Regions from separate parts of the Clostridium chromiireducens genome, predicted to be linked through region 1. Evidence: riboswitches for the same ligand, from Rfam matches in the RefSeq annotation. Region 1 holds a riboswitch; each other region holds the start of a gene.
The links. Region 1 has a riboswitch for cyclic di-GMP ahead of flgB (flagellar basal body rod protein FlgB). Riboswitches for the same ligand answer to the same signal wherever they lie in the genome.
Positions count from the first base shown of each region.

Region 2: another riboswitch for cyclic di-GMP. It lies ahead of D2A34_RS11360 (response regulator); the one in region 1 lies ahead of flgB (flagellar basal body rod protein FlgB).
Region 3: another riboswitch for cyclic di-GMP. It lies ahead of D2A34_RS07310 (sugar transferase); the one in region 1 lies ahead of flgB (flagellar basal body rod protein FlgB).

Region 1 covers NZ_QXDJ01000001.1:492,239-503,404, forward strand. Annotated here, with positions in the region: gene fliI (flagellar protein export ATPase FliI) at 1-830, opposite strand, end outside; gene D2A34_RS02040 (FliH/SctL family protein) at 859-1,641, opposite strand; gene fliG (flagellar motor switch protein FliG) at 1,625-2,641, opposite strand; gene fliF (flagellar basal-body MS-ring/collar protein FliF) at 2,647-4,212, opposite strand; gene fliE (flagellar hook-basal body complex protein FliE) at 4,234-4,551, opposite strand; gene flgC (flagellar basal body rod protein FlgC) at 4,565-4,972, opposite strand; gene flgB (flagellar basal body rod protein FlgB) at 5,064-5,462, opposite strand; cyclic di-GMP riboswitch class I at 5,891-5,980, opposite strand; gene D2A34_RS02070 (flagellin) at 6,345-7,172, opposite strand; gene D2A34_RS02075 (YjfB family protein) at 7,233-7,412, opposite strand; gene D2A34_RS02080 (tetratricopeptide repeat-containing glycosyltransferase family protein) at 7,640-10,288, opposite strand; gene asnB (asparagine synthase (glutamine-hydrolyzing)) at 10,368-11,166, opposite strand, start outside.
Region 2 covers NZ_QXDJ01000003.1:5,884-17,049, reverse strand. Annotated here, with positions in the region: gene D2A34_RS11380 (protein adenylyltransferase SelO) at 1-678, opposite strand, end outside; gene D2A34_RS11375 (PAS domain-containing sensor histidine kinase) at 1,011-3,341, shown strand; gene D2A34_RS27420 (hypothetical protein) at 3,494-3,625, opposite strand; gene D2A34_RS11370 (galactose ABC transporter substrate-binding protein) at 3,726-4,793, opposite strand; gene D2A34_RS11365 (methyl-accepting chemotaxis protein) at 4,902-6,905, opposite strand; gene D2A34_RS11360 (response regulator) at 7,114-7,470, opposite strand; cyclic di-GMP riboswitch class I at 7,546-7,634, opposite strand; gene D2A34_RS11355 (carboxymuconolactone decarboxylase family protein) at 7,824-8,189, opposite strand; gene D2A34_RS11350 (thiamine pyrophosphate-binding protein) at 8,194-9,825, opposite strand; gene D2A34_RS11345 (ATP-binding protein) at 9,894-11,166, opposite strand, start outside.
Region 3 covers NZ_QXDJ01000002.1:443,666-454,831, reverse strand. Annotated here, with positions in the region: gene D2A34_RS07325 (glycosyltransferase) at 1-990, opposite strand, end outside; gene D2A34_RS07320 (mannose-1-phosphate guanylyltransferase) at 1,023-2,069, opposite strand; gene D2A34_RS07315 (NAD-dependent epimerase/dehydratase family protein) at 2,081-3,058, opposite strand; gene D2A34_RS07310 (sugar transferase) at 3,069-3,743, opposite strand; cyclic di-GMP riboswitch class II at 3,862-3,945, opposite strand; gene D2A34_RS07305 (tyrosine-protein phosphatase) at 4,034-4,795, opposite strand; gene D2A34_RS07300 (CpsD/CapB family tyrosine-protein kinase) at 4,807-5,532, opposite strand; gene D2A34_RS07295 (YveK family protein) at 5,544-6,242, opposite strand; gene D2A34_RS07290 (ABC transporter ATP-binding protein) at 6,945-7,739, opposite strand; gene D2A34_RS07285 (ABC transporter permease) at 7,705-8,619, opposite strand; gene D2A34_RS07280 (ABC transporter substrate-binding protein) at 8,619-9,632, opposite strand; gene D2A34_RS07275 (HutP family protein) at 9,866-10,279, opposite strand; gene D2A34_RS07270 (P-loop NTPase family protein) at 10,329-11,166, opposite strand, start outside.

The sequences.
Region 1 (11,166 bases):
GGTTCTCCAATAGCAAGTCCAACCTCTCTTTGAGCCATCGCAAATCTTGTTACAGAATCCATCATAAGGATTACTTTCTTACCATTATCTCTAAAGTATTCAGCAATTGCTGTAGCTGTTAATGCTCCTTTAATCCTTATTAGGGCAGGTTTATCTGATGTAGCACATACTACAACAGATTTTTTCATCCCTTCTGGTCCTAAGTCTTTCTCTATGAACTCTAGAACTTCTCTTCCTCTTTCCCCAATCAATGCAATAACATTTACATCTGCCTCAGCTTCCCTTGCTATCATACCAAGTGTGGTACTCTTACCAACTCCACTACCTGCGAAAATTCCTATTCTTTGGCCGTCTCCGCAGGTTAAGAATCCATCTATCGCTCGAACTCCTGTAGGCATTATCTCTTTAATTCTTTTCCTTCTTAAAGGATCTGGAGCATCATTTTCTAGTGGGTATTCCTCTCCATCTATAAAAAGGTCCTCACAGTCTATAGGCTTCCCCAGACCATCAATAATATGTCCTAGCAGCTTATCTGAGCATTTAACACTTAAAGGTTTATGTTGTGGTACCACTCTGCACCCCGGAGAAATACCTATAAGTTCATCAAGAGGCATTAGAATAACAAATTCATCTCTAAATCCCACGACTTCGCAATTTATCGGAATATTTTTCTGATTATATATAATGCAAAGTTCACCTATAAATGCTTTAATCCCCTGTACTTCTATAGTTAGCCCTATTACCTTTTTAACAACACCTTCACTATATATTGTAGAGGTATTATTCACCTTTTTAATCAACTTGTCAAAATCCAAGTTTAAATCTAGCATATAGAACTACTCCTTTATTTTTTTACACTTATCCAAGTATTGCCTTCCGCATTTGTTCCATTCCAGTTTCAATACCAACTTTAACTATCCCACTACCTTTTTCTAAAACAGCATTTCCTGGCTCCATAAAGTCATCGACTAATATGAATATTTCATTTTTTATACTGTATGCTATTTTCCATTTCTCTACTTGAGTTTTTAACTCTTCAGCATGAATGGAATTTACCCTTAAAATAACATTGTCTTCTCCTTTTGATATTTTAAAAGCTTCTTCAACAATTAAATTTAATGACTCTTCTTTACTTAGTGATTTTTGTAAAATACTTTCAGCTATGTCTAATGCTAATTTTAATACATCTGACTTTTTATTCTCTAAATACTTTTCATAGTTTTCATGAGCTGATCTTAAAAGTATCTCTGCTTTGCTTACAATTTCTGCCGCTTCTGCCTTTGCTGTTTCAATTGTTTCATCATATGCTTTCTTATAACCATCATCATATCCATTTTCAAGGCCCTGAGCATAACCTTTTTCATAGGCTTTCTTTTCTGCAGCATTCGCATCCATTTGAGCTCTTAACGCAATCATTTGTTTTTCCTGTTTTGCGTCTTGTATAATTCTTTGACCAATATCTTCATAGCGCTTTAAAAGTTCTTCTGGATCGACTTCTGGTTCCTTTACTACTACTTCTTCTTCCCTAACTACCTCAATTTCTTCAAATACTGGCATTTTAATATTATATTTAGTCGAAATAATTTTACTTTCCCCTTGTTTCGCCGAGGCTTTTTTAATTAAGTTATACGATGATTGCATCTTCTCCACCTCTTGCAATGATGATTTCATTTGCATCATCTAGCCTTCTAATAACAGCAACAATCTTCTGCTGAGCTTTTTCAACATCCGTAATTCTTACTGGTCCTAAGAATTCCATATCTTCTTTTAATGAAGCAGCAGCTCTCTTTGATTGGTTTCTATAAATACTGTTAGCCACTTCATCAGAACATCCTTTAAGTGCAAGAGCAAGATCTCCAGCTTCCACTTCCCTAAGAATTCTTTGAATAGATACGTCATCAAGTGAAACAATATCCTCAAATACAAACATCGAACTCTTAACTTTATCAGCAAGTTCTGCATCTTCTCTCTCTAAACCTTCAGTAATGTTCTTTTCAGTAGTTCTATCAACAGCATTTAGTATACTAACTAATGTTTCCACTCCACCTAAACTTGTCATCTCTGTTCTTACTACTGAAGATAACTTATTTTCTAATACAGCTTCTATTTCTTTAATTACCATAGGAGATGTATTATTCATGGTCGCAATTCTATATGCAACTTCACTCTGTGTTTCTTCTGGCAATTCTGCCATAACTTGAGCCGCTTTATCTGGTTGAAGATAACATAAAATTAAAGCTATAGTTTGTGGCTGCTCTGATATAATTACATTTAACAATTGATGAGAATCTGCTTTTCTAGCAATTGAAAACGGTCTGTATTGAGCTGTAGCTTCTGATACCTTTTCCAATATCTCCCCCGCTCTTTGACTTCCTAATGCCTTTGATAATAATACCTTAGCATAGTCCATTCCACCTTCAATTATATAATCTCTAGCTTTATTTATTTGTAAAAACTCATTTAATATTTCTTCTCTTTGCTCTGGTGTAACAGAAGTAATATTAGCAATTTCATAAGTTATCTTTTGAATTTCAGCTTCAGGTAATCTTTTTAATATACCTGATGAAACTTCTGGTCCAAGGGTTATAAATAAAATTGCCGCCTTATGAACTCCTGTTAATTGTTGGTGTTCTTTTGCCATAGCTATCACCTCTCATTTTCAGTCAACCATGACTTAATTATTTCTACAACTTGTTCTGGTTTTTCTTTTGCATATTTCTTAATTTCTTCTTCTAAATGAGACTTTTGAGTCTTAACTTCAAATTCTATTGGGTCAAAATTCTCTGGCTCTTTTGGTATTATACTATCGTCAATTAATGTATTTAATAATTGTTCATTCTCAACCTTCTTCTTCCTTCTTCTTCTAGTTATTAAGAATATAATTATTCCGAGTAGTAATACTCCCAGAATACTTCCAATTATTATCATTTGATTTTTGCTTGCTGTAGCTGCATCTGCATTCATGGAATCTATTTCTGCTTTAGCTGCTTGTTGCTCAGTTGTATCAAACGCCATTCCAAGTAACGAAACTTCATCTCCTCTAAGCTTGTTTAAACCAATTGCATTTCCAATCGCGTTTTCAAGGGTTTGTTTAGTTGCATCATCCAAGCTTCCATCAACTACAACTGAAGCTGTAAGTCTTTTTACTTCCCCTGGTGCACTTATGACCTTTGACTCGCTTTTACCAACTTCATAATTCGTCTTTTGATCTTCTTTAGTTGAAACCGAATTATTATTGTTATTTGCCGTTGCCTGATTACTCATATTATTATCTACAGGACTTTGGCTATTTGTTCCTGTTGTTGAATTATTTGATTCTTTCGAATTTTCTTGACTTACAATTACTTTATTCGGATCTACCACTGTTTGTGTCTTTTGCTTCGAATCAAAATCCAAATCCACATTAACAGTTGCCCTTACTTTACCTTTACCTACAACTGGCTCTAATAAATTTACTATTTCTTTTTTTAATTTATCTTCATATACTTTTTCTGCATCTTGTTGTTTTGCAATTTCTTCTGAACTTACTTTATCCGTCTCACTAGAATTAATGTCTTTTGTAAGTAATTTCATATTGTCATCTACTACATCAATATTTTCTTTTGGAATATTCTGCGTAGCACCTGACACCAATGCAACTATTGATTTAACTTGCTCTTCATTAAGTGTTGCGCCCTTTTTTATCTTTAAATAAACCGAGGCTTTACCTGGCTCCTTGTCCTTAACAAAAACAGAATCTTGAGCTTCAGTTATATGTACTCTTGCATCTTCCACTTGCGGAAAACTTTTTATAGTTTTCTCTAATTCACCTTGCTGCATTCTAACCTTTTTTATCTTAAATTCCTCATCTGTCATTCCAAATGAACTAGCATTATCCATAAGTTCATAACCCTTACTTCCAGATGTCAAAGTTGGTGCCAATTCTAATCTTAATGCATCTACCTGATCTTTTGAAACCCAAATTGTATTATTTGCACTATCGATCTTTGTATCAACTTTCTTTTCATTTAAAGTATTTACTACCGTTTGAGCATCTGTAGGATCAAGGTTAGAGAATAATACCTGATATTTATTAGAAGATGAATAAAAAAATGAACTTATTATTGCGATAATAACTGTTAAAACTGCAATTATAACAACAATCTTTATTTTCTTACTTTGGGATTTAAACTTTTCCAAAAGCCCCTTAACTTTTTCTAAAAGTTTTTTCATTATTTAGCTCTCCTCACCTTACTACAATTGCATCTTTGATAATTGGTTATATCCCTCCAATAACTTATCTCTAGTTTGAGCCAAAAATTGTAAACTCAAACTAGCTTCTTGGTTCTTAACCATTACTTCATCGATACTTACATCCTCTCCCCTAATAAATTTCGTTGAAGTCGTATCAGCATTTACCATTTTATCATTGGTATCATCTATAGTCTTTTTTAGAACATCTCCAAAACTAACGGCGCTCATATTTTCACTTTTAGCTTTATTATCATTTATATTTTCAAACTTTTTATTAAATAAAATCTCGTTTTGTGCAAATCTATCTTCTATTCTCATTTATAAATCACTCCTATTTCCCAATTTCTAATGCCTTCGAAAACATACCTTTTAAAGCATTAAATGTATCTACATTAGCTTCATAAGATCTTGTTGCTACCATCATATCCGCCATTTCATTTAATACATTTACATTAGGCATAGTAACATATCCATTTGCATCTGCATCAGGATGAGTTGGGTCGTATATTTTTCTTAAAGGTGATGAATCCTTTTCAATCTTTACTGCTTTTACTCCGGCCATTTCTTTATTCGCGTCAAGTGCCTCTTGGAATACAGCTACCTTTCTCACATATGGGCCGCTTCCGTCAGCACTTCTTGTAGTACTTGCATTCGCCATGTTTGCGGTTATCGTATCCATTCTTAGCCTTTCTGCTGAAAGCCCTGTTGCACTTATCTGCATCGAACTAAATGCGTTCATTTATATCCCTCCTCGTATATCTGATAGAACTACTTAACTGTCTCTTTAACTTATCAATTTTGAAAATCTTTATGGTTTAATCCCTGTACGTTTACTTCATAACAGTTTTTAAATTATTAAACTTACTATTAATCTCTGTTATTAGCGCATTATATTTAAGAGTATTCGCCGCTTGATTTACTTTTTCTATATCTAAATCAACATTGTTCCCATCACTTCTCATACTAGTGCTTTTATCTTGCTCAATTGATATATTTTCATTTTCTGAATTTGTGCTAGAAAAATGTAGGGGGTTTGTCCTTTTTAATTCTAACGCTGAGGAATTTTCATTCTTTAAATTTTCTTCAAACACAACATTAAATCTCTTATAATCCTTAGTATTAACATTTGCCATGTTATTAGCAATTGTCTTAGCTCTAATATTTGATGCTTTAATTCCTGATTTAATCAAATCATATGTAGAATCAAAATTAATAGATTGTATACTCATAAATTCACATCCTTATTTATTCTCATTTAATATAATAAAATTTTAAAACTCTAACTAAGACATTAACCTTATATCCAAAATCATAACCTCAATTATTTGTTTAGAAGTTATATTATAATTTAATTATTTTACAAATAACTCATTAATAATTTAATTATAAAATAATTAAGACATTTTATCTATAATTTTTTTTCAAATCCTCTCCAAACTATTTACTATTATATGTTATTTATACATCGTTTGTAATTTTATTCCTTGATTCTATCAAATATGACATGACAACATATTCCTAAACTTTATTTCCTGTATGCACATAAATAAAATATTAAAGGCACGTCATCTTTTTAAAATAAAAAATGACTATTAATACATAGTCACCAAAATACAGAAAAACTTAATAAATATAAAATTTATCATAATAATTATACTTTGGCAACCTGACAATCATAGGAAATAAGCTTTCCCTTAGACTCATAGCTTTGCGGCCTTACTTTTCAATAAGTGTGCTAGTATCATTTATAATTTATAGTTCATAATTCATTCATTTTATTATAAGGCATTTAGTAAATTTTTACCACAATTATTTTTATATTTTCGATAAAATTCGTATAATTATAACTTAATATACATATATATCTCATAAATATTTATCTAATGTTTAGCCACATTGACTCTCCCATTCTCTTCAATGTGAAGAGAACAGTGGCACGGACCCTAGAATGGATACCCCTTGAGGGTATAAAGTTCAACTAAGATTTAGATGTGGATCACCCCACTCCAAAATCAAGTTTTACTTGATAAGTCAGGGCAATAAAATAAACTAATAGTAAATTCTATAAAACTACTATTAGTTTATTTCTTAAAATATAATATTACTCTGTCTTATTTAACATTAGCTAGAATATTCAAACAATCTTTAGGAAAATTATTGCTTTGCGCTAATAATCCAATTGATGAATTAACCAACAATTGACTTTTTGAATAATTCATCATTTCTTCTGCAACATCAGCATCTCCAATTCTACTTTGAGATGTTTGAATGGAGATATCTTTGCTACTTAAATAATCAGCTGTTCCCTCTAATCTATTTTGAATCGAACCATATCTAACTCTAACTTTGCTAACCATTTCAATAGCTTTATCTACAGATTCAAGAGATGATTTAATATCACTTATATCCAGGCTGCCAACACCTAAATTTGATGCACTCACATTAAAAAATGGTATATCCATGCTTTCACCATCCATAGTTCCTATAGCAGTTTTTATTGACTTTGTATTGTCACCACTTACACTAGAATCAGATAATTTTATGCCATTAAACTCTGTACTGTTAGCAAAATTATCTAATTCTGCCTTAATACTATCAATTTCATTTTGAATAATTTTTTTATCTACATCCGTTAAAGATCCAGAACCAGCGTTAACCGTTAACTCCTTCATTCTAGATAAACTATTGTTCATTTCTTGTAGAACACCATCAAAAGTTTGAATCATAGAATTGGTATCTTGAATATTTCTACTTGCCGCATCATTGGTTAATATTTGTATCTTTAACGTTTCATTTTTTCCTATTCTATTAGGATTATCTTTAGCCGAATTCAACTTGCTTCCAGTGCTTATATTATTTAGTGCTTTGGATTCATCAGCAATTCTACCTATGTATGTTTTATGTATACTTAAAGAAAACATATTATGAGTAAGTCTCATTTTATAAAACCTCCTTTTGTTCTTTATTGCTATAAGATATATTTAAAAATATCCATAAACTCACACTCTTACATCTATATTAATCCCTTTGCTTGTATCTACAGCCATATTACTCATCATTTCTGTCATCTGAGTTGCTATTTCAGTTCTACTATTCATTACCATCTTCATAACTGATATTGAAACTGCATTTTGTAAAGATGCTTGATGCATACCTATTGACATTGTAGATAGATCCATCAAATCACTTCCTTTAAACTATATACTTTAATCTTTATTCCTTCATACTTGTTTAATATTCTTCTGAATACATAATATATTATGTATCAATGGTTTCTTTATTTCCCCACTTATTCTAATTATTATATTAATATATTTTTCTATAGATATTAGGTAATATGGTGAAGATAAATAGCCGATTTTGCTCTAGTGTGCATAAGAGACTCACTTTCTTTTAGAAAAGTTAGTTATTTTTTATTTAAATGCTCATTTAATAAAATAGTAAATTTTTTTGCACCTCTTAAATTAAGGTGTGAAAAATCATAAAATTCATTATCTTCAAAATCATTATTTTGAAAATAGTCCATAACTTCAAATATATATTTATTTTTGAAACTATTCAAAATATCATAAAATATATCTCTCTGTTTATATTCATAAGCATTCTGATAATATTTAGTAACTGGTAAAATAACTATAGTAGCTTTAATATTATTATAATTAAGCATTTCTAAAATTCTCTCAAAAATATTTATATTTTCTTTTATAGTTTCTGAATACATCATGTTTGATTGTTTTTTTATCTCATCAAATACATTATTATACATATTCTTTTCTACAATACCATTAAATAATTCCTTACAATAGCTTTCATATTTCAAATTGTTCTCACATTTTAAATACATTTTACTTAATAATTTCACTTCATTAATATTAGGATTATTATGTGTATCTTTAAAAATATCATAATATCTTTGGACCCTAAATTTATTATTACTTTTTGACAAATCATATCCAAAACTATAATAAGCCAAATTGATTACAACATGTCTTAAACTATCATTAGTTCTTTTTTCAATAATGTATTTTAATATTTTATAATCATAATATAAATCCTGACCAGAAAGAGCAAAATTAAAAGTTGATTTATCTAAATAATCGATATCAATTCCTGATTCCGCGTACGATAAACCTGTTATGATTGTTTCAAAATTTTTCTCCTCCATATATTTATTTAATTTAAAATTGAAACCTTCTATATTTGATAATCCAAAAATTATACTTTCCCATAAAATAATTTTATGTGTGGGTATTCCAGAATTAATAAGATTTCTTTTTATTTCATCTGATATTAAATTATTACCAGTATCTATAATTATGTAATCATAATTAACACTATTTATATCATTTAATTCAATAGTATCTACTTTATCTAACATATATGTCTTACTAATTATAAATGCAGAAAATGAATCCATATTCTTCTTAATACAATCTGTAGTTCCAATTAACACAACCTTTTTTCTGTTAGCTAATTTAAAATTATCATATGTTTTTCTGATATCCTGTATAATTCTCTCATATTTATTTTTTTTAATTTCACCTTTATTAGAATTAATAACTTGTTCTTTATCAAGATAATACTCATTTTTTACACAAACAAGAAATTTAATGATATTAGCCGCCGCTCTATTCATGGTCCATTTTTTATTTATTAGAAAATTTTTATCTATTTTTATATCCATTACATCTTTAAATTGTTGTTTTATATCTCCATCTAAATTTAAAACTTTTCCTACACCATTCTCTTCTGCAAATTGTTTAAAAGAGATTAAATCCGCAAACATTATAGGTAAACTAGCAGCTAAATAGTCCCAAATTTTATTAGGAAAGGCCGTATCTAAAAATGTTTTATTTCTTTCTGTTAAATTAAATATTGCCAGTCCAATATCATATTTTGTCATTTCAACAATTAAATTTTGCGGTGAAGTAACACCCTCATAATGTATATATTTAGACTTTTTTAATAATTTATTAATATAATTTTCGTCTACAGGACAATGCAAATGAACATGAATGTTATTTTCTGCAAGTTTTAGAAAAATAGGCTCCAAATATCTATGATGACCTATCGTTCCATGAAGTCCTCCTTCAAAAACACAATGAATTTGTCCATCTATATTGCTTAATTTCTCATAATATTTTAAAGGCAATTGTTCTTCTTCAATATAGCTATGTAATGATAAAATAGGTTTATTTTTTAAATTAAATTTATTTACAGCTATATCTCTTATCATAGGGTTTACATATATATTACCTGCACTTTTTACATTTGCTATATACTCTAGAACTATTTGTTCATTAGTTATATCTGATCTTAAAGACATCATATCATGCGTATCATGAATAATAGGCTTATTGGTAGCTGTAAATAATACAGTCAAATAATCAGGTTCATTAGAACTATATAAAATATCATAATCACTATCATTGATAAAATCTATCATTTCATTTACATTCTGTAATTGATAGATATTCTTATATGGTAATTTCAGATTCTTATATACTTGTGAAGGATGCACAGATGAATATAAAATATCTACTTGTATCCCTTTTTGACTTAATGCCTTTGCAACTTTATTTGTCCTTATACATGGCACACTCTGAATAAATAAAACTTTTCGAATAATTCCAGATTTGTTTTTACTTTGCTGAATTAAATTTAAATCAACTCTATGATCTTTGGTAATAATCGAGATTTTTTCATTTATTTCATTTATTGTACTTTCATCATTTGTTATGTCTAAAGCTCTTTCATAATATAATACCGATTCATTATATTTATTTAAATTTTCATAAAGAAAAGCCAAATTGTAATTTAAATCAAAATAATTATTATCTATTTGTAATCCGTTTTTTAATACTAACTCCGCCTTATCGAATTGAGCATTCATCATTAAAATAACTGCTTCCATAGAGAATGCTTCTACATCATTTGGAACTATTTCTAAGTATTCTCTAATTACAGCATAAGCTTCATCAATTTTATTATCATCAATTAACATTGCAACCTTATTTTTTATTTGCTTTTTCATAGAATCAAAATTTTCTTCCATGCTCTACCTTCTCCCTATATCAAAAAATAATTATTGTATATAAGTTTTCTTTTATAAAATATAAATAATTAATACTGGATCATAAATTATAAACACTTCTCCATACATTAAATGAAATAAATCTCCATTTAATCCATTCATCATCTGGAATATTATTAGGAATATACTTTTTCATCGAAGGATTAGCTTCCAATATATTTTTTATAGGTGTAGGATATCCTTTTTTATCTTTTCTCCAACAAACTTCTTCATGCAAAATATCTTTCATTGCATCTCTTAGTATGGCCTTTGACCAACCATTCTTAATTTTGCTGGTAGATGCTAAAGAAAAAATAAAGTTTACCAATCTATAATCAAGGAATGGGAACCTAGCTTCAATAGAAAATGCCATTCCTATTTTATCTTCATATCTCAAAAATGCAGGTATCATATATGTAGTAAGATCCTCAAATAATTTTTCGTTTACATATGAATTATTAAATTTTTGTATACCGTTTGATGTTATTGATTTCAAACTAGTACTAATAGAATTAATAAATTCATATCCCTTTTTATCTTCTATCTTTTGCAATTCATCTGATAATTCATAATCTTCAATACCACCATCCAGCAAATCCAGAATATAATACCATAAATAAAAATCGTATCCTGCTAATACTTCATCTCCACCTTGTCCATCCAAAAGAACTTTTACGTGAGGTTTCGCCAGCTCAATAACATTCCACATTGAAATTATTCCATATGCCTTACACGGCTCTTCAATGTAATACATTATTTTTTTTAATTTTTCTTCAAAATTATCATATGATGGAATTGTTTCATGATTTATTCCAGGATACATTGTAATTACAGAATTATAAAAATAGCTTTCATCACAT
Region 2 (11,166 bases), on a different contig from region 1:
TAGATAACGATTTTCAGATGCATTGTTATCAGTAAAATGTCTCTTTAGTGTGTAATCAGCTAATGCCTTAAGTTCCTCAAGCGAACAATACTCTCCAGCGTATTGGAATGTACCAACACGAATATGACTAGATGCAATACGTGTTAAAATAGCACCTGGCAATATATTTTCACGAATCACTGACTCACCTGTTGTTACAACAGCAAGACTTCGGGTTGTTGGAATACCCAATGCATGCATTGCTTCACTTATAATATATTCTCGAAGCATTGGTCCAAGGGCCGCTCTCCCATCACCACCTCTAGAGTAACGAGTTCTACCAGGACCTTTTAGTTGAATATCAAATCTTTCACCTTTGGGTGTAATCTGCTCACCAAGCAGTATAGCTCTTCCATCTCCTAACATAGTGAAATGACCGAACTGATGACCTGCGTAAGCTTGAGCAATAGGATTTGCTCCTTCGGGCATACTATTTCCTGCAAACATCTCTATAATCTCATTATTTTTTAAAGACTCAACATCTAATCCCAAATATTTTACAAGAGGATTATTCAAAATAACTAATTTGGGTGAATCAACCGGCGTCGGATTTTGTTCATCATAAAATATCTTTGGTAGATTAACATAGCTGTTTTCCAGATTCAAACCTATTTCTATTTTAACTTTCATCTCTTCCATTATAGCTCTCCTTTCTTTTTCTTTTACATATTCTTTTCCAACGCGAAATAAAATTTCAATACTCAATAGTACTTCGTTATTTACTTTTTGATAAATCTAATGCAACCATTTTTAGTATCTGCTTGTTCAAATTTATTATACCTAGCAAAGTTTTTGTATTAATTGCACTTTCTGATATGGATAATTTGTCCTAATTTGTTTTTAACAAATCTTTTTTATTGGGAATATTCTGACATTTTGTAAAAATATATAAAATTATACTTATATATGTTATTATATTTTCATACTAAAATTTTAGTAAAAAGTTATTTTATATTTTGGGGGCGTGTATCTTGAATAATGATTTACTTAACTATAATCAAAAACCTTTTTTAAAGGAGATAAATGGCGTTATATTAGATGTTAATAATGACTTCTTGGCACTAACACAATTTACTAAGAACGAATTATTTGAAAAAAATACAAATGAAATTCTAGATAAATTATTTAGAAATAATAATAAAATTAATATAACAGATACAGAAATAGAAACTATTCTATTCACTAAAAGTTTTGATGTAAGATTTGTTAAAGTTAAAAAAATTACATATCCTTATACTAATATTTATATTTTTACCGAAATAGAAAATTCGCGGCTAGATGATAAGCTGCTTTTTATTGATAGCCTAATAAATGATAATAATATAGGAATAGGAATTTACACAGCAAATGATTTAAGACTTATTAAAGCGAATCAAAAATACTTAGATTATATGCCTAAGCCTTTTAATCAAAAGTCTGCTATTTATGGTAAATGTGCTAATGAATTTATGAATAATTACGAAAAAAGTAATGTTCCAGAAATAATAAAAAATATTATTCAAAATAACAAACCAAAATATTATACTGAAGCACCAGGATGCCTTCTAGACCATAATCTTTACTGGGATAATACTATCACTCCAATTTCCGAAAATGGTGAAGTTAAATATATTATGTCTATGCTTGAAAACGTAACTGAACGCGTATTAAGCAGGAAACATATACACAGAAAAAAGAAACAGCTCGAAAGCATTATTGAAAGTGTTGAAGATGTAATTTCTATAGTTGATAAAGATGGAAAGTATATAAAACAAAATAAAAAAATGACAGAATTGCTAGGACTAAATGACAATAGATATGTTGGTGATTCTACTAAGGTTGGTAAATATTATAATTTATCTGGAGAACCAATCCCAATAAGTGATTTATGTTTTTTTAGATTATTAAACGGCGTCAAAGTTAAAGGTCAAAAACTTAAGTATGTGCATAATAATAAAGAATATTACCTATGTTGTAATGCAATACCTATTTTTGATGATAACGGGCAATTCGAAACAGGTGTCTTTGTAGTTCATAACATCACAGAATTGATAGAAAACAGCAAACTTATAGATAATCAAAAAAAGGAATTGGAAATAATATTTGATAATATGCATGATGCAGTTGGAGTAGTAGATAAAAATGGTAATTACGTAAAGAAGAATAAGGCTCTAACTAACAGCTTAGAAAAAAACTACTGTATAGCAGCTATTAATAAGGTTGGTGATACATTACAAAATAATCAAAAATATTACGATCGTAGTAATAAAAAATTAACCCTTAAAGATTTACCATCATATAAAGTTCTAAAAGGTGAGACAATAAAAGAGCAACGAATAATTATTAAGAGTAAAAACTCTAAAGTTTATCTTGATTTTAGTGCCATACCTATTTTTGATAATAGCGGTAATTTTCAGTATGGGATAATTGTAGCCCATAATGTAACACATCTTATTCGAAAATCTAATAAAATAGAACACGAACAACAACTAATAATTAAAGCTGAAAAAGAAAAAATTGAAGCAATTGAAAAAGTACTCTCTATGAAGGATGAGTTTATATCATTAATTTCTCATGAATTTAAAACTCCCCTGAATGTAATTTATTCAGCAATTCAGTTGATTGAATATGTATATATTGACGATGTTCCCGATAAAGTTAAAGACTTGATTAAAAATATTAAACAAAATACTTTTAGGCAATTGCGGCTTGTAAATAATTTGTTAGATATTACGAGATTAAACTCTGGAAGGCTTAAGTTGCACATAAAAAATATAGATATTGTATCTTTAACAAGACAGATTTCTCAGTCTGTAAGATTATATTCCGATCAAAAAAAAATTCAATTACTCTTTAAATGCGACATAAAATGTAAAAAAATCCCCACTGATGATGAAAAACTTGAAAGAATTATTTTAAATCTACTTTCAAATGCAATAAAATTTACAAATGAAGGTGGTGTGGTTACTATCAATCTTCATGATGACAAAGAATCAAACATGATCATAATAGAGGTATCCGATACTGGGCTTGGTATTCCAAAAGATAAACATAAACTTATATTTGAAAGATTTGGCCAAGTTGATAGTAATTTATCTAGACAAGCCGAAGGAACGGGAATTGGTTTGTCTCTTGTAAAAAAATTAGTTGATGCTTTAAATGGAAAAATAGCATTAGTCAGTGAACCAGGACATGGAAGTACTTTTAAAATAAGTCTGCCTTTTAATCAGGATGTGGATGATGAAAAGAGTGATTCGTTCCTTGATGAAGGTTGCAGATTAGTTAACGCGCTAAATGTAGAGTTTTCAGATATTTATTTATAAATGGAAAAAAGTAATAATATTTTAAAGCATAAGATATTAAAAGTAATCTCTATATATCAATAATAATTTTTATTTTAGAATGATTAATAATGAAAAGTACAGCGTTATACATAATATACGCTGTACCATAAACTTTTATTTGATTATACCATTTAAGATAAATTTGTTCTTGGGATACCTCTTACTGGTTTATGCCTTTTTCTATTTTTTGCTGGCATTGATGTATTTGATACATTAGATGATGCATTGTCATCATTATTTAAAATAAATTTATAGTTTGTCATTTTTCTCACCTCTCTACTAGTATTTACTACTTTTAGAATTTCTATTCATAAGCTAACAAACCATAAAAAATAAAAAACCAGCTGGAAATCAACCTAACATTTATGGATGATTTGACTTACCTGTATATGTATCGTATGGATAAGGAACTAAAATTTCTCCATTAACATTCTTGTACTTTGTGTTTTCTGTGGGATTTAAATTATTAATAATATTCCTCCCAACAGTATATAACATTTTAGCTACAACTTTAGGATCTTGTGCAACTGTCCCCGTCATAAAACCTCTATCAATTAATTCAATGGCTTCTGGCAAAGCATCAATTCCTACAACTGTTATATTTTTTGATTTATCTCCCTTATTATATCCATATTTTTGTAGTGCATCTATAGCTCCAATAGCCATTGCATCATTGTTTGAAATTATTGCTTCAATTCTATCGCTATATTTGAGAAATAAGTTATTAATTGAACTATTCGCCAAATCTCTTAACCAATTCCCATTTACTAAAGTTAATTCTTGAGTCGTTATTCCTGAATCATTGATTGTTGATATTGCATATTTAGATCTTTCGATTGCTTGTGGGTCATCAGGCGGTCCTTGTAACAAAACATATTGCAAAATGTTATCGTTATTTTTATCTATTACATTCTTATCTTTTTTCCATAAATCAACAATAATTTTTCCCTGAGCAATACCCGCCTGCTTGGAATCTGGAATTATAAACACATCCTTATCATAGAGAGCAGAAATTTTTGAGACCACATCAGGAGAAATATTCATTAGTATTAAAGGAATACCTTTTTGCTTCACTCTTAAGATAACTTCTTCAACGAAATTTTCTCTTTTATCTGCTAGATTTAATATAAATAGATCAAAGTTTTTTTGAAGAGCTGAATCTAATAGTTCATTTTGTATAGCTATATTGTTTTTTGAATCAAAAAAAGTATAATTAACATTATTATTAGGGTCTTTTCCGATATCTTCTAAACTTTCTCTAATTCTCACCATATATGGATCATTAATTCTATGGAATATTACTGCAACATTTATTCTTCTTATATTATTAAAATTTGAATTTGCAAATGTTTTAACTTGTATGGTGTTCATTAATATGAGGATGGTTAGCATGATTAGAATCAATGCAATCACTTTTCTCAATATATTCATTTATAATAACCTCCACTTTATATAATTAAAAAAATTATATATTTAGTGTTATGTTGTATATTAATATGAAATTTATTCTGACTTAATAATATAAAAATATTAATATCCCTAATTTATATTAAATCTTTCTAGTTCAGAATCTAACCTTAATGCTAATAATTGGAGTTCATCTGAATAATTGTTAAATCTATCCATCGCAGCACTTATTTCTTCAGTTGACGCAGTTACTTCCTCTGATGCAGATGCAGTTTCTTGTGAGATATATGAAATGTTTTCAACTTCTGATACTACTCTCTGTTTCTTTTTGTCAATTTCAGATATAGATGCATTTATCTCTTCAACTTTATCAATCATAACTTCAATTGAACTAAGAATTTCACTAAATATTTCTTGTGTATTACTAACTGCTAAATCCTGCTCTATTACTACTTCTTCTGTAGCTTTAATAGCTGTTACAGCTGCATCTGATTTTTCTTGTACTTTAATTATAATCTTCTTTATCTCTTCTGTTGATTTCTTCGATTCTTCAGCAAGTTTTCTTATTTCTTCCGCTACCACCGCAAAGCCCTTACCCGCCTCACCTGCACGCGCAGATTCTATACTTGCATTTAATGCTAACAGATTGGTTTGTTCCGTTATTTGCGATATACTTTCAGATATGATATTTATTATTTTAGTACTTTCATTCACATCTTTAACTATCTCATTAACTTCTAACGTAGCAGTTTTAGTCTTATGTGATTTTTCTATTAGCGTATCAATCATTAATAATCCTTTAGCACCTAATCCCTTAGTTGTTCCAGAAAGTTTACCCATTTCATCAGAGCTTTCACTAATTTTATCTAATCTATCTGATAGGTCGTTCATCTCTAAAGCACCATTTTGAGCATTTTGTGCTTGATTTGTTGCTCCGTGTGATATATCTTCTATTGCTCTTGATACTTCTCCTATGGAAGCTGTTACTTCCTCTGACATGCCAGCTAGATTTGATGAAGTTTCTAATACAATTTTTGATGAATTTGTAACATTTTCTATAAGATTTGATATATTTTTTATCATCTCATTAAAGGAGTTTGCTAAATCCATAAATTCATCTTTAGTAGATGCCACAATCGACACTGTTAAATCTCCCTTTGAAGCTTTTTCAAATACTTCCCTCAACTTTTTAATATTTTCTGCTATTCCTTTACTTAAGAATATGGATAGTGCTATTGAAATTATAATTATTACTAAAACTATAATCTCTGTCGTAATAAGTATTGAATTTGTATCATTTATTATTTCTTTTTCATCTAATGTAGCTACTAATTTCCAACCTGTAGCCTTATTGGTTTCGTAAACTCCAAACATCTTTGTATTATTCTCTTCATAAGCCACAAAGCCTGTATCTTGAGTTTTTGCAGCATTCCAAAATGATTGCTTAGAGGCATAATCAGTCCCAATTAAATCTTTATTAGGGTTAATTATCATCTTTTTTCCTTCAATATCAGAAATAAATATGTATCCTGTATTTCCTATCTTCTTTGTTCCTATTTTTTCTAGAATAGTATCCAAGGAAACGCTCATTGCGCAAACACCTATTACATTTCCATCTCTTTCAACTGCTTTTGCTATAGCCACAACACTTTTACCTGTTTGCGCATCTTGAAATGGTAGAGTTATTATAACTTTATGATTACCTTCTAAAGCTTGCTTATACCAATCTTTCTCTTTAGGATTATAACCATATGGCATTTTTTCGTTGGGATATATTTCAAATTTTCCATCTGCGGTTGCAAAATACACACTGAAAATATCTTTATCGCTTTCTTTTATATTCTTTAACATAGCCGCCGTAAATGTGTATGGTTCTTCTTTATCAGCATTAATAAAATTATAGTTACTCGACAACATTGTAACCATACTTCCAAATCCATTGAAGTAATTATTAATTCCATCATTTACTTCTAAAAGTGTTTGCTGACTTGTCGTTTTCAATTTTTCATTGAGAATTGCTTTAGCTTGCCTATTAGCTCCATAACCTAGAATAATTAATGGAATTATACATATTCCTAGTAAACTTATAATCAGTTTAACTCTTATACTTTGAAATTTAATTTTTTTTAAACGCATTTTAGATTCCCCTTCATCTAAAGTATTTTAACTATTTATAATACTTTCAGCTTTGTAAAATTATTGTTTGATGAATTAAATTGCAAAAAAGTCTTACTTCATACTATAATGAAATAAGACTCCTTCGTCTAAATTTATTTATATTAAATTTATTTATTCACACTAAACTATATTGCCATTATATATTGTTATTTTTTTCTTGTCAACTTTAAAACAAATTAGTTAACGTTTTTATAACTATATTTTCATTAAAAGGTTTTACTACGAACGACTTAGCTCCAGCTGTTACAGATTCACGAATCATTGCTTCTTGTCCCATTGATGATATCATAACCACTTTTGCATTAGAGTCAATTTTTTTAATTTCTTTTAAAGCACTTATTCCATCCATTTCAGGCATTGTAATGTCCATTGTAACAAGATCAGGATTTAACTCCTCATATTTTTTTACTCCGATAGCTCCGTTTTGTGCTTCACCAACCACTTCGAATCCACCATTTTCGAGTATCGTCTTTAAAACATTTCTCATAAATGCCGCATCATCAACTATAAGAACTCTTTTCATTATTATAAATCCTCCTTAATTATAAAAAAAGCAGGCAATAAAGATATTGCCTGCCATGAATAAACTATCATAATTTTTGGCAACCTGACTATCATGGCAATTAACGTTGCTTTAGACTCATGGCTTTGCGTCTCCACCTTTCAATGGATTTGCTATTTACACTTCTTTACTCATTAAATATTAACTTTTATTATAAACCAATTATTGAAACTTAACAATTAAGCCAACAATTGTAACTAACATTAACATAATAGCACATTTTACCAGTCTAATCAATAAATTTTTCGGTACATTATGACTATAATTACATTTAAATTCACAATGTATTGCATATATAAATTAATAATATACACTTAAATAGTTTTAAATATTTCACCTGCTATACCTATTGCGCTGCAGGCCTTAGGAAATCCTGCATATGCCGCACAATGTAAAATAATTTCTAAAATTTCTTCTTTTTTTAATCCTGCCTTTATAGCTGCTTTTATATGAAACTCCAATTGCTCAAAGGCTCCTTGCGTTATAAGAGATGTTATTGTTACTACTTCTCTTGTTTTTAGATCTAAATTTGGTCTTGCATATATTTGCCCAAAACCAAAAGAAATCATTTTATCCAAAAAATCCGGAAATATTTCACCTACTGATTTCACCATTTCTTCTCCGTTTGCATCTGTCATCTTCTTTAAAATATTAATTCCATTTTCATAATCCTTTTTCATTTTATTATCCCCTTTTCATAGTTGGTGGTATTTCACCTGGATCAACCACAACCTCTATTATTATTGTTTCATTATGTAAATTTGAAATTTCTAAAGCTTCTATTAGTGTTGATTCATTGTGACATTTATATGATTTTACACCTAGAGATTCACCAAATTTTTTAACATCCAATGGTACATTATATGTAGTTCCAACTTCCTTCCCAAAAAGTTTTAGCATAGCTTTTTCTGGCATATCTAATCTTCCATTATTTATCACTATAAAAGTGACAGGGATATTATAATTTGCTGCTGTTGATATTTCAGTACCATGCATAAAAGTGCATCCATCACCCGTTAAACAAATGATTCTTGAATTATGGTTTGATAACTGTGCACCAATTGAATAGCCAATAGCATGTCCCATTGCTCCAAATACATCATCAAAAAAGAAAGTGGCTGGTTTTCTGATTCTAAAATATCTTATTGCATAAAATGAATGACTTCCATCATCGCCAAATATAGTTGAATCATCCGGTAACTCTTTTCTTATTATTTCCATTGCATTAGCAGCTGAAAGATACTTTCTATTATCATTAACATTATCTTTAAATTCATAATTCTCTACTAGTAAATTATATTTATTTGATATTCTATCTTCGACTTTACTTAATACTGCTTGTAAGTTAGCTTTAATATCACCAATGATAGGTAGTGTAGGTGCTAACAGTGATTTTTCTATAAATGTATAGTCATAATCAAATTGAATAACTTCTTTAGGATAGTTTTCCTTCGATATACCGACTAAAGACATATCAGATAATTTACTACCTATTACAATCAATAAATCTATATTTTGATTAATGTATTCACTTGACTTTTCTGTTCCACCTAGCCCTAGCGCACCAAGTGATAATGGATGATTTTCGATAAATGTTCCTTTTCCACCTGGCGTAGTCATAACTGGTATACTCCACATTTCAGCTAAGCTTTTAACTTCCTCATATGCAAGGCTTGAATGAATACCTTTCCCCGCTAAAATTACGCTTTTCTTAGCAATATCAAGTTTGTCTATGAATTCATCTAATCTTGGAGATATTAATTGACTGATATTGTTAGGCAAATCAAGTTCAAATTCTTCAATTTCTTCATCAAGTATGTCTATTGGTATAGACAGATGAACCGGCCCCTTAACCCCAAAATAGGACTTTTCTAATGCATGCTGTAAGTATCTTTGAAACTGATCTGCCCTTTCAATTCTTGCACTAAATTTAGTAACTGGCTCAAACATCTTAACTAAATCAGTACCAAAAATTGTGGAATCCTGACCTAAAGCTTTTCCTGCACTATGCATAGGTTGTTGTCCAGTGATAAATAACACTGGCACATGATAAGCCTTTGCTTGTCCAGCAGAAGTTAGTAAGTTTGTACCACCAGGCCCTGAAGTTCCGATAGCTATGCCTATTCTCCTGTTTATTAATGAATAGCCTGCAGCAGCATAACCAGCTCCACTTTCATGTTTATTTAAAATGAAATTTATATCCTGTTTATCCAATTCCATAATTAAAGATGCAAGTGGCCTGCCAGGTACTCCAAAAACGTGACCAATACCCCATTTTCTAAAATTTGATACTAAAATCGATGCTATACTCTTCATAAATTTATCACCCTCAATAAATTACTCTTTAAAAAATCTCTCGTTAATATATATTTTTTATAATAACCTTAAAAATAAATATCAGAAAATTCTACATTAATAGCATTTATCAATCTATTATCAGAATCCGGGAATAAATATTTTTCTTCTTCTACTATTTCTTCTTTAATAGGTAATGTTATAATAAACTTGCTACCCAAGCCAACTTCACTATCTACCTCTATTTTACCCTCCAGTATAATAACCAACATCTTCACAAGAGCTAACCCAATACCACTGCCTTCCGCCTGCCTTGAAAGATTATTTTCAACTTGTCCAAATCTGTGAAAAATCTTCTTATGTTTTTCTTTTGGAATTCCTACCCCTGTATCACATACAGCTATTGCTATTGTTTTATCCGTATTATTCCCTTTGACCTGAACAGTTATGGAACCACCCTCTGGTGTAAACTTTATGGCATTTGATAAAAGATTCAATATTACACGCTCATATTTTTCATCATCCAGTGCAGTATTTATGCTATCTATATTAGTCTTAAAATACAGATTAATTTTCTTTTGATCAGCATATATTTTTATAGATTCTGTAATTAATTTTGTTATAGCTACAAGATCTACGTTTTTTAAATTAAGTTTGAATTGATCTGATTTTAACTTAGTAATATCTAATAAATTATTTACGAGCCTCAACTGTCTAAACGTATTTCTTTTTATATTTCCTATTAGATTTTTAACTGACTGTGGAATATCATTAATATACATATGTTCAATTAATTGAATGGCTGAATAAATCACATTTATTGGTGTCTTAAATTCATGAGTAATAAGAGTTATAAATTCATCCTTCATGACAAGATCTTTTTCTAAAAGCTCTCTTTGCCTTTTTTCTGATTCATATAATAGTTCTTTTTGCCTATTTATCTTACGGTTTTGTTTTCTAAGTAATAACTCGCGTTCTATAGCATCAACTACAGTGGTTAATGTCATCAAAAAAAATGGATTATGAAGTATAACAGCAGTCATAATACATATACTTCCAAGCAAATTACCATCATTTGAATAACGAAATGGTACTCCATAGCATGCGCTATTGTGAAAACATTTATGATAATGGTTACTTCCTACTAATTGTATGGGATGATTCTGCTTTAGCGTTAAACTAACAACATTAGTTCCCATTTCCTCTTCACGAAATTGAATGCCTGGCTTGATCCCTAATTGAGATATTGTTTTAACCATAATTTCATCACCAATGATATCAAGTAAATATCCATTTTGATCCGTAATGGTTATTATTATTGGAGTCCCCTCTAATGATTTTATCAATTTACTACTAAAAAAA
Region 3 (11,166 bases), on a different contig from region 1:
TGTTAATGGTGCAACTGCAACACTGCATTCTTGAACATAAGGTCTTATGTCTTCAACTTCACCTGTAATCTCAACATTATTATAATTTAAAAGTTCTTTTCTAAACTGATCTGGGCATCTCCCAACAATCCTGAATTTAACATTTGGAATTTTATTAATTATTTTCGGAAAGGTATTGTTTAAAAATGTTCTTACTGCATCCTTATTATGTGCTACATACATATTTCCTAGAAATACTATGTGTTTCTTCTTTTTAGTTTTATATACCTTTTTTGAAAAATAATCATAATCTACTCCTATTGTAATATCTAATGATTTATTTTCTGAAATAACTTTATTAAAATTTTCTGCTTCTATCTTTGATACAAATATTATACTTCTATAATATTTAGCAATACTAATTTCATATTTAGAAAGAAGGCTACCCTCCTTTTTTATTATAAACTTCATTACATATTTATTATCTATAAGATTATTTATGAATTCAGGTAATCTTTTAGAATATGCACCAACTGCATCCTTACTCAATGTACCACTATTAAGTTGTCTATCGTATCTTTTCGATAAAAGATCATCCATATCCAAAATTTTATTATATTTAGCTTCATCTAAATCCTTTAAGTATTCAGCGGTTCTAGCCATATCACATATAACTATATCTGGCTTATACTCCTCAATAACTTTATCTAATTTTCTTTTTGCTCTTTTAGAATAATATAATGAAACTTGTAAAGGCCAGCTATTCAAAATAATTGATTGAAATACTAAATTTTTAATCTTTTCAAATTTACTAGGAAGGTTACCATAGTAAACTTTCGAAATAAAATCTGGTTGTCCTATGTTTTTTTCATCTTCATCTATTAAAGAAAATAATCTTACTTCACAGTTATGTTGCTTAACTAATCCCTTACAATAATTATACAACACTACCTTTCTGCCATCATTAATCGGGTATATTAATCTGGTAGTAACAAATAATATCTTTTTCAACACTTATCTCCAATCTAATTTAAAATATCAGTTTAAATTATGTTCTGATAATCCCTGAGCTTCTCCATATAATCTTTATTAACTATATAAATGCTATCATCGGTTTCTAAAGTCATAACATCATCTATACCTATCATTACTATTCTCTTTCCATTATTAATAGCTATATTAGATTTAGATTCAATTACTCTTGCATTTCCATAAAGGATATTATCATTAATATCCTTTTCTTTATATCTCTCTACAGCTTTCCAAGTTCCAATATCATCCCATCCAATTTCACTCGGAATAACATAGATGTTTTTTGATTTTTCCAACACAGCATAATCTATCGATATAGATTCTGTTTCATGATATTGATCCTGTATAAAATTTTGTAGATTTTCTTCTTTTATATTTTCTATTTCATGGATAGCTTCATATGTACGTGGGGAGTATTTTTTTATTTCTTTTATTATAGTTTGAATTTTCCATAAAAATATTCCACCATTCCAAAGATAATAACCATCCTGTAAATATTCCTTAGCCTTAGCTTTATTGGGCTTTTCAACAAATTTATCAACCTTAAGTACTTCAAACATATAACTTTCTGCAATTTTACTATGATACTTTATGTATCCATACCCTGTCTCCAATCTACTCGGCTTCATTCCTAATGTTATTATTGCTTCTTCATTATTTTCTATAAAGTTATTTGCTTTATTTATTATGCTTCTAAATTTTTCTTCATCTTTTATCAAATGATCTGAAGGAAGTACAATCATGGTTGAATCTTTAAAATATCTTCCTATTACTAATGCGGATAATGTTATACATGGTGCTGTATTCCGTCCTTCTGGTTCAATTATTATGTTTCTTTGTGGTAGTTCCGGTAATTGTTCTTTTACCAAATCAACATAACTTTCTCCAGTACAAACAAATATTTTTTCTATTGGTATAATAGGTTTAATTCTATTTACAGTCATTTGTATCATACTTTCTTTACCTATTAAGTTAAGGAACTGTTTTGGTTTTTTTTCCGTAGATAATGGCCAAAATCTTGTTCCTTTTCCACCGGCCATTATTAAAGCACATATCATTATCTTCCCCCCTAAAAATCTATCCCATTTATTATATAAATTTTATTTTCTTCAATTTCTTTGTTTAAAATATACAACTTCTTATAGTACTCTATAGTTTCTCTAATTCCATTTTCAAAATCGTATTCAGGATTCCATCCTAAAAACTCCCTAGCTAATGTATTATCTAAATAACTATGCAAAATATCCCCTTGTCTTGACTGCTTATGAATAACTTCAACATCACTCTCAAAAATGTCTTTCATAGTTTGGAACAATCTATTCACTGTAACTGGAACATTAGTGCTAATATTAACTATTTTGTTATCGCCCTTACTCAATGCAAGTAAGTTTGCCTTAGCAATATCCTTAACATAAATAAAATCCCTAGTCTGTTCCCCGCTTCCATATATGACAGGTAACTTATTATTCAAAAATTTATCAATAAATATAGAAACAACTCCACCTTCTCCTTTAGGATCTTGTCTCATGCCATAAACATTAGAATATCTAAAAATTGTGTATCTAATATCACATAAATTACAAAATGTTTTAATGTAATGCTCAGGGGTATGCTTGGAAATTCCATAAAATGATATTGGCTCAACAGGATGCTTCTCATCAACTGGCAAATATTCTGGATTGCCATAAACTGCTGCTGAAGATGGGTAAACTATTTTTTTTACTTCATATTTTCTACAGCATTCTAATACATTTATAGTACCTATAATATTAATATTAGCGTCAAACCCAGGTTTTATTAATGAAGTTTGTACATCTATTTGAGCCGCAAAATGATATACAACTTCTGGCTCTTCAATTTGAAATACTAGCTTTAAAGCATCTATATTAGTGATATCGCACTTATAAAATCTGGCTTTATCATTTAAATTTTCTATCCTACCAGTGGACAAATTATCAATCACACAAACTTCATAGTTATTATTTACCAACTCATCTACTATATTGGAACCTATAAATCCTGCTCCACCTATTACTACTACTTTCATATCATTTCCCCTATCTTGCATGTTCATCACCAAATAACACTCCAACCGTCTTAAATACCAACATTACATCAACAAAAGTATTTCTTTCCTCAACGTACTTAACATCTAATTTCATCCAATCCTCAAAGCCGATATCATTTCTCCCAGATACCTGCCAGTAACAAGTAAGTCCAGGTTTTACCTCTAATCTTTTCATCATCCAATCTTCAAATTTCATTACTTCTTTCGGAAGTGATGGCCTTGGACCTACTAGACTCATTTCACCTTTAAATACATTGATTAATTGTGGCAATTCATCAATACTCGTTTTTCTAATAAACTTTCCGATTCTAGTTATCCTAGGATCGTCTTTCATTTTAAACATGGGACCAGTCATTTCATTTTTAGAAGTTAGCTTGTCCTTTAATTCTTCTGCATTAACTACCATTGATCGGAATTTATACATTTTGAATCTCTTACCATTCTTCCCCACTCTCTCTTGATCAAAAATAGCATTGCCTTCTGATTCCACTCTTATCAAAATAGCTACAACTAAAAATATTGGGCTTAAAATTATAAGTCCAACCAACGAACATATTACATCCATAGTTCTCTTTAAAAAACAATACCCTAATCTACCGCTTTCTTCTTCAGCAACTTGTTCTTTAAACAAAACTTCTTCCCTATTGAATTCTAATTGCTCCATTTCATTCACCCCTAATTTTTTTCTCATACTAAATTAGCAACAGCTTTTAAGATTCTATGCTTTTTATCAGAACTTATTCCTCTATAGTTATTTTCCCAATAAAAAGCAACCAACCAAAAACTGTTCAGGCCGGTTGCACTATTAACTCACCATATATAAAGTGCCCATATAAAATATACAGTTCACAGTTTCCTTATAAAGATTATACCATATATTACACCATTTGTTAACTTTAAACCCAGTATCCATCCTATTATTCGTGCTACATAATTAGACATGCCATGGTAAAATTACCTTTTAAAAAAGGAAAATATTGTTTTCTTTTCCCTAATTTTTTCACCAACAAATTCTATTCTGTCATTATCTAGCAATTTTTCAGAACTATCTTTAAGGATATCTTTTCTTACACTTTCATTTATTAACCCCAAAGCATTGTTAATGCCTGTATTTCTCTTATTAATATTATGTGCATCTGAACCTATAAAGTTATAAATGTTATTATTTAATAGCATATTGGCTGTTTTCTTAACATTTTCGCCAAATTTCCCTTCTATACTTCCGGCATTTAGTTGAAATAAATATCCTTCATTAATAAATCCATTAATAAGACTAGGCTTTTCTATAATAGGCTTATACCTTTCAGGATGAGCTATTATTGGAACAATGTTTCTAACTTGAAGTTCATAAAGAATATCAAATATATTTTTGTCAAATTTATGCATCGGAAATTCAATAAGCATATATCTTGAATCGTTTATTGTTCCTATCTTTCCTTGTATGTAATAATCTATTATATTTTCATTAAAGTATACTTCCTGTCCGCTATATACTTTAACATCTATTTTTTCCTGTTCTAGTATCGTATTAATTTCTTGTACGTAATTCTTTATCTCATCAATTGTCGCCTCTCCATATTCAAGTAAATAGTGAGGTGTAGCTACAATTTCTTTAGTTCCATCTTTCTCTGCATTTCTAAGCATATCTAAAGTCATTTCCATACTCTTAGATCCGTCATCAATTCCTGGTATTATATGTGAATGAATATCTATTATCATATTTACTCCTATTTCGCTTCTTTACTTTCATCACTACTTCCATAATAATAATAGTATTTACCTCTAGTATTCTCCACTGCATGTAACACAGTTCCTAATATATTAGCTCCAACCTTAGTTAATAAATTTTTCGCTTCAATTACTGACTCCCTGCTAGTTCTTTGGGCTCTTATTACAAGTATAGTCCCGTCTGCTTTTGTCGAAAGAATTTGAGCATCTGTAACTGCTTGAAGTGGTGCACTATCAAGAATTACTATATCGTATTTTTCTCTTAATTTTTCTATTAAATTAGTCATAGATACTGATGACAGCATTTCTGAAGGATTAGGTGGAATTTTACCTGATGTTAATATATCAAGATTTCCATTACGGTTTTGTATTACATCTTCTATATTTTCTTTTCCTATAAGTACTTCTGATAAACCACTTAAATTAGATATTTTAAAGTTCTTATGTACAGAAGGCTTTCTCAAATCGCAATCTACTATTATAACTTTTTTATCATTCTGAGCAAAAGATAAGGCTAGATTTCCTGATACTGTAGACTTTCCTTCTGCTGCTTCAGCACTAGTAATTACTATTGTTTTTATAGCTTTATCAAATGATGAATATTGTACATTTGTTCTTAAGGTCCTATAAGCTTCAGATACTATAGACTTTGGTTTTTTTTCCACTACAAACCCTTTGTAATCTTGATTAGCTACAGCCTTATGCAGTCTTTTCGTTTTAAACATCTCTCATCCCCCTATTCCAAGTCATCAGGAATTGCACCAATAACAGGTATTCCTAATATTTGTTCTACTTGATCCTTATTCTTAAAAGTATTATCTATAAATTCTAATAAAAACGATAACCCAACACTAATCATAAGTCCAACTAAAAATGCAATAGCTATATTCATTTTATTGTTAGGACTAGCTGGACTTTCTGGTAATTTTGCCGGCTCGATTACTTTAACATTTCCATTTGGTATAAGATCTGTAGATGTTTTAATAAATTCACTAGTAATAGCATCTAATACATCTTTACTCAATTCCCTATCTTTACTTATATATTTTATTTCTAAAATTTGCGTATTCGCTGTCGGTGTAACAGTAAGATTACTTAAAATTTCTTCTGAAGTTGTATTTAAATTTGATGCATTAATAGCTTTTTCAACTAAAGCATTTGTCTTTATAACTTCTGCATATGTCTTTAATAACTGTTGATACATTTGAATATCACTATTATTATAATTCTGATCTTTACTATCTGTTCTCTCTTTTCCAATGAAAACTTTTGTGTTAGCTTCATATTTAGGTGCAATTACAAAAATACTAATAATTCCTACCATTAAAGTTGTAAGCAATGTTATGGAAAGTATCATTTTCCATCTTTTTAATAAAATATCTGCTATTTCTTCAATTCTTATAAATTCTTCACTTCTTATATTTTCTTCATTCATCTGCTAAACTCCCTATTTCACTATTTTCACAATACTTGTCCTAAAGATTATTAATAACTAAGCTACTTAACTTTAATAAACTTCTAGTCCAAAATTGCACATACCATTAATTTTATAAAGTCTCTCAAAAAATATTCCCCCTAAATAGTTAATTATTATTTCTATATCCACCTTTAACATTATAGCATAAATTTTACTTATGTTACACCTATGATTCCATTTATATTGGAATTTTAATATTTAGTCCTTTATTTTCCAAAAAATTTACCAATAATTACATTTTTATTAAAATTTTCTTACAAAATTTTAATTTCAGCAAAAGTTATTCCATTCCTACTTGTCATTAGCTTGCCTAAGAAACAAGCAGGAATGGTGCTACTTTTGCTGATAGAAATCCAAAGCTATTCTCTCGATTCACATATTAGATAAATCCAAATTATGTATGCGGATTATAATAATATCAAGTTACTTATTTTATCTATATCACCAGAAAGAACTGGTAGTCTTTTACACAGTGTTGCATTGAGAATATCGCTACAGGCATTTCTTCAGTAAAAGTTGTTTCACTTAAACTTGTCCAAATTTTATATTTGGAACAAGTTTAAGTGAGTACAACTTTTACTGGTAGAAATCCGCAGCCATATTCTCTAGCAACCGAGTAACAGACTACCAGTTCTTTCGGTTTTTATATCACAAATTAAGTTATCCAAATAAAGTTCTATCACTTAATGCTTCTGATCCATTTGCTTTTTCGAATAGTCCTAGAAGTTTATTGTTATCTAGTTTTTCTTTATCTTCACCTTTAACATCGACTAAGATTTGACCTCTATGCATCATAAAAAGTCTATTTCCATGTTCAAGAGCATGTTTAAGATTATGTGTAACCATAAGAGTTGTTATTCCACTATCTTTAACGATGTTTCTTGTTATTTCCATGATTTTTTCTGACGTCTTAGGATCTAATGCTGCCGTATGTTCATCTAACAATAATAGTTTAGGTTTCGACATTACGGACATCAATAGAGTTAATGCTTGTCTTTGTCCTCCAGATAAAAGTGTTACTTTATTATAAAGCTTATCTTCTAGCCCTAGATTAAGCTCCCTTACCATTTCTTTATAATAATCTATTCTCTTTTTGTTGATTCCAAAGCTAAGACCAAAAGTCTTACCTTTATTATCTGCAAGAGCAATATTTTCTAAAATCGTCATATTAGGTGCTACTCCCTTTGACGGATCTTGAAATACTCTTCCAATAGATTTAGATCTTGCATACTCTGGTTTATTAATAACTTCATTACCATCTAATAATATAGATCCCGAATCCGCTTGAAGGGTTCCTGATATCATATTTAAAAGTGTTGATTTACCAGCTCCATTTGAACCAATAATACTTATAAAATCACCTTGTTTAACGTCTAGAGATAATCTATCAAAGACTCTGTTTTCATTTATAGTATTTGGATTAAACACTTTGGATAGTTGTTTCACTTTTAACATTTTGTGCACCACCTTCCACAATAGTCTTTTTCTTTTTGAATTTAAAAATTCCATTATTAGAACATAGTGCTATAACCACAATTATTGCTGTCATTAATTTTAAATCATTAGCAGTTATTCCTACTACCGATCCATATTTTAATACAAGGGCAATGGCACATTTATAAATAATTGCACCAAATATTGATAATGTAGTTGCTTTTATAAAAGAAATCTTTTCAAATAAAGAACTTCCTATAATTACAGCTGCAAGACCCATTACTACTGTACCAGTCCCCATACCAACATCACTGAAACCTTGGTATTGAGCCATCAATGCCCCTGCAAGTGCAGCTAATGCATTACTTATAACAAGTCCTAGTATTTTAACTAAGTCTTTATTTACTCCAATTGAAGAAACTACCTGCTCATTATCACCTACTGCTATAAGCAAAAATCCTGATTTTGTCTTAAGATATACATCTAGCAATAATTTTACTACTAAAAGTATTATTAAAATTATTACTATAGCGGGTATCCCTGATTTAAATATATTTCCTACATTAAACAAAGGGACATTTGCTTTCCCCATTATTCTTAAGTTTATTGAATATAATCCTATCATCATAAGTATTCCAGCCATTAAATTATCAATCTTAAGCTTAACATGTAAAAAACCTGTTATAGCTCCAGCTATTGCTCCTCCAAAGGCTGCTGCTGTAATACTAATCCATGGATTAACTCCATTAACTAGAAGAGTTGCCGAAATGGCAGCTCCCATTGGGAATGTACCGTCAACAGACATATCCGGAAAATCTAAGATTTTATACGTTATATATACTGCAATGGCAACAATTGAGAATAGTAGTCCCTGTTCTAAAATGTTAATTAAAACATCCACTACTCAACGCCTCCAGTTACCTTTTTACAACTTGATTCTATATCTGATGGAATTGTAATATTTAATTTCTTTGCAACATCAGTGTTTATAGTAAATGACATTTTACTTAATGTACTTATTTCAACTTCTGATGGCTTCTTTCCACCTAATACTTCTGCAGCCTTATATCCTGCTTCTTTTCCTAATTGGTAGTAATCTATACCTATAGATGCAAGACCGCCTTTAGTAACTACCGCTTCTTCTGCACCTATAATAGGAATATTCTTATCTAAACAAAGTTTACCTACTAAAGCATATCCTGAAGCTACTGTGTTATCAGTTGGTGTATATAATACATCCATTTCACCTAATGCACTTGCTAAATTTTGATTTATTTCATTTACATTAGTAACTCCAACTTCTTTTACAGCTAATCCTTGTTTTTGAGCTGCTGCTTTAAGTTCATCAACTTGAATTACTGAATTTGTTTCTGAAGTATTATAAATAACACCTACAGTCTTAGCATTTGGTAATAATTGCTTAAGTAATTCTATTTGCTTATCAACTGGAACCTTATCTGATGTACCAGTAACATTTGTACCTGAACTCTTCCAATCCTTTGCTACTTCTGCTTTTACTGGATCTGTTACAGCTGTGAATATTATCGGAATATCCTTAGTTGAATTATACGCTGCTTGAACTGCTGGTGTAGCAATTGCAAAAATCAAATCCTTTTTAGCATCTGCAAATTGTTTAGAAATTGTTTGAGCATTAGCTTGTTCACCTTGAGCATTTTGTTGTTCAATCTTAATATTTTTTCCGTCCTCAAATCCTTTTTCCTTCAGACCATCAACAAAACCTTTGTTAGATGCATCAAGCGCATCATGTTGCACTAATTGAACAACACCAATATTTTTTACTGCTGATGCAGAACTTCCATTGTTAGAATCTGTTGCACTTTTTCCGCATCCTGCAAGGATTCCTCCAACTAAAACTGTGCTTAATAGCATAGCTAACTTTCTTTTTCCTACCATGTTTCCATCCTCCTACTAATTTTCCTTATTATCAATTTCCTACTATACTCCAGAACCTTAAACGTCACTAACAAATATAATCATAAATATATATCTATATTTATGATAAATACTCAAATAAATTGATAATAATTTATAAATCTTTTAAATTATAATATCATAATTTAATTTTTTTGTAAAGTTACCCCGCAATACTTCGAGGCTTTTTAAGTATTTTATTATAAAAATTATAACTATATGGGAAGTGACCTATGACCTATTCCTATAACCACTTCATCTAGATGTAATAATCCTATGTTTAAGAATATACATACCGATATATGTTCTCCACCTCTTGCTATTCCTATTTTTCCTCCGACATTTAAACCACTTGCCCTATTACCTATTTGAATAATAGCATCTCTTGCTGCACCAATAAGAGCACCTTCGTGTAAATGTTCTTCCCTTATCAGCCCATTCCTCTTCGCTGCAACTAACGCACTCTCAAGTATCTTTGTAATCGACGAATTAATATTCCCACCTACATTTACAGCAGTAACCTTTATTCCCTTTTCATCATAAACTTTCTTAAGACGCTCCTCCTCATGTCTATCACATATAGCCATCTTAGTAGCAATTTTAGCAACCTTTGTACTATTACTTTCCATTTTTTCACTCTCCAATCAATCGAAACCTATAACATTACTCTTTATTAACCTAAACATATACCTGAAAAATATCTTTTCCTTTAATATTAACTCTTTCTTCTTTAAACTCTTTGTTTTTATTAAAGTCAAAAACTAATAAATATCCCTCATTTAAATCATGTATATTCAAATAATCACAAAGCTGCTCAATTCCCTTTTCATGATATTTTGAACCTCTCCAAATTTTCATTTCAATTATATATTTAAAATTATTGTATGTTATGACTACATCTAATCTTTTTTCTTCTGAAACTTGAACTTCCTTAAAATCAAACCCTGTACCGTTGATTATAGGTTTAATAAATGCTAAAAATAGTAATCTTCCGTGATGTTCTATAAATTCGCTATCTTTATGAGAATATTGTTCTTTCATAAATTGCTGAAACCTTCTAAGGATTTTTTCTATATCTAGTTCACCGTCTTTTTTAACGAACTGCTCCTTAAAGTTATATTTATCTATTTTATTATAGTCATTTTCCAATTTAGATATCATGTAATTATATATTCTTTCACTGAATATTCGGTTCGATATATTAACTTTTCCATCTTTATTTTCAAAATATCCATAAAGGGAACCTAATTCTATAAGTGGATTATCATTATTAAAACTCTTAACGTTTCCTCTTACTATTATGTCTTCAATATAATCATAAAGTTCTTTATTATTTTCTAAGTTCTTGATCAGACTATCGAATAAGGTATTTTTTTCTTCTAAAATTATCTTGACTGCCTTATGAATGTCTTTAATAGTCCAAGGCTTTTTATCAAATTCATAAATTTTCTCATCTACTATTTGGCATAATCTGCTAACCAAAAATGGATACCCACTTGTAAAAAAATGAAGTTCT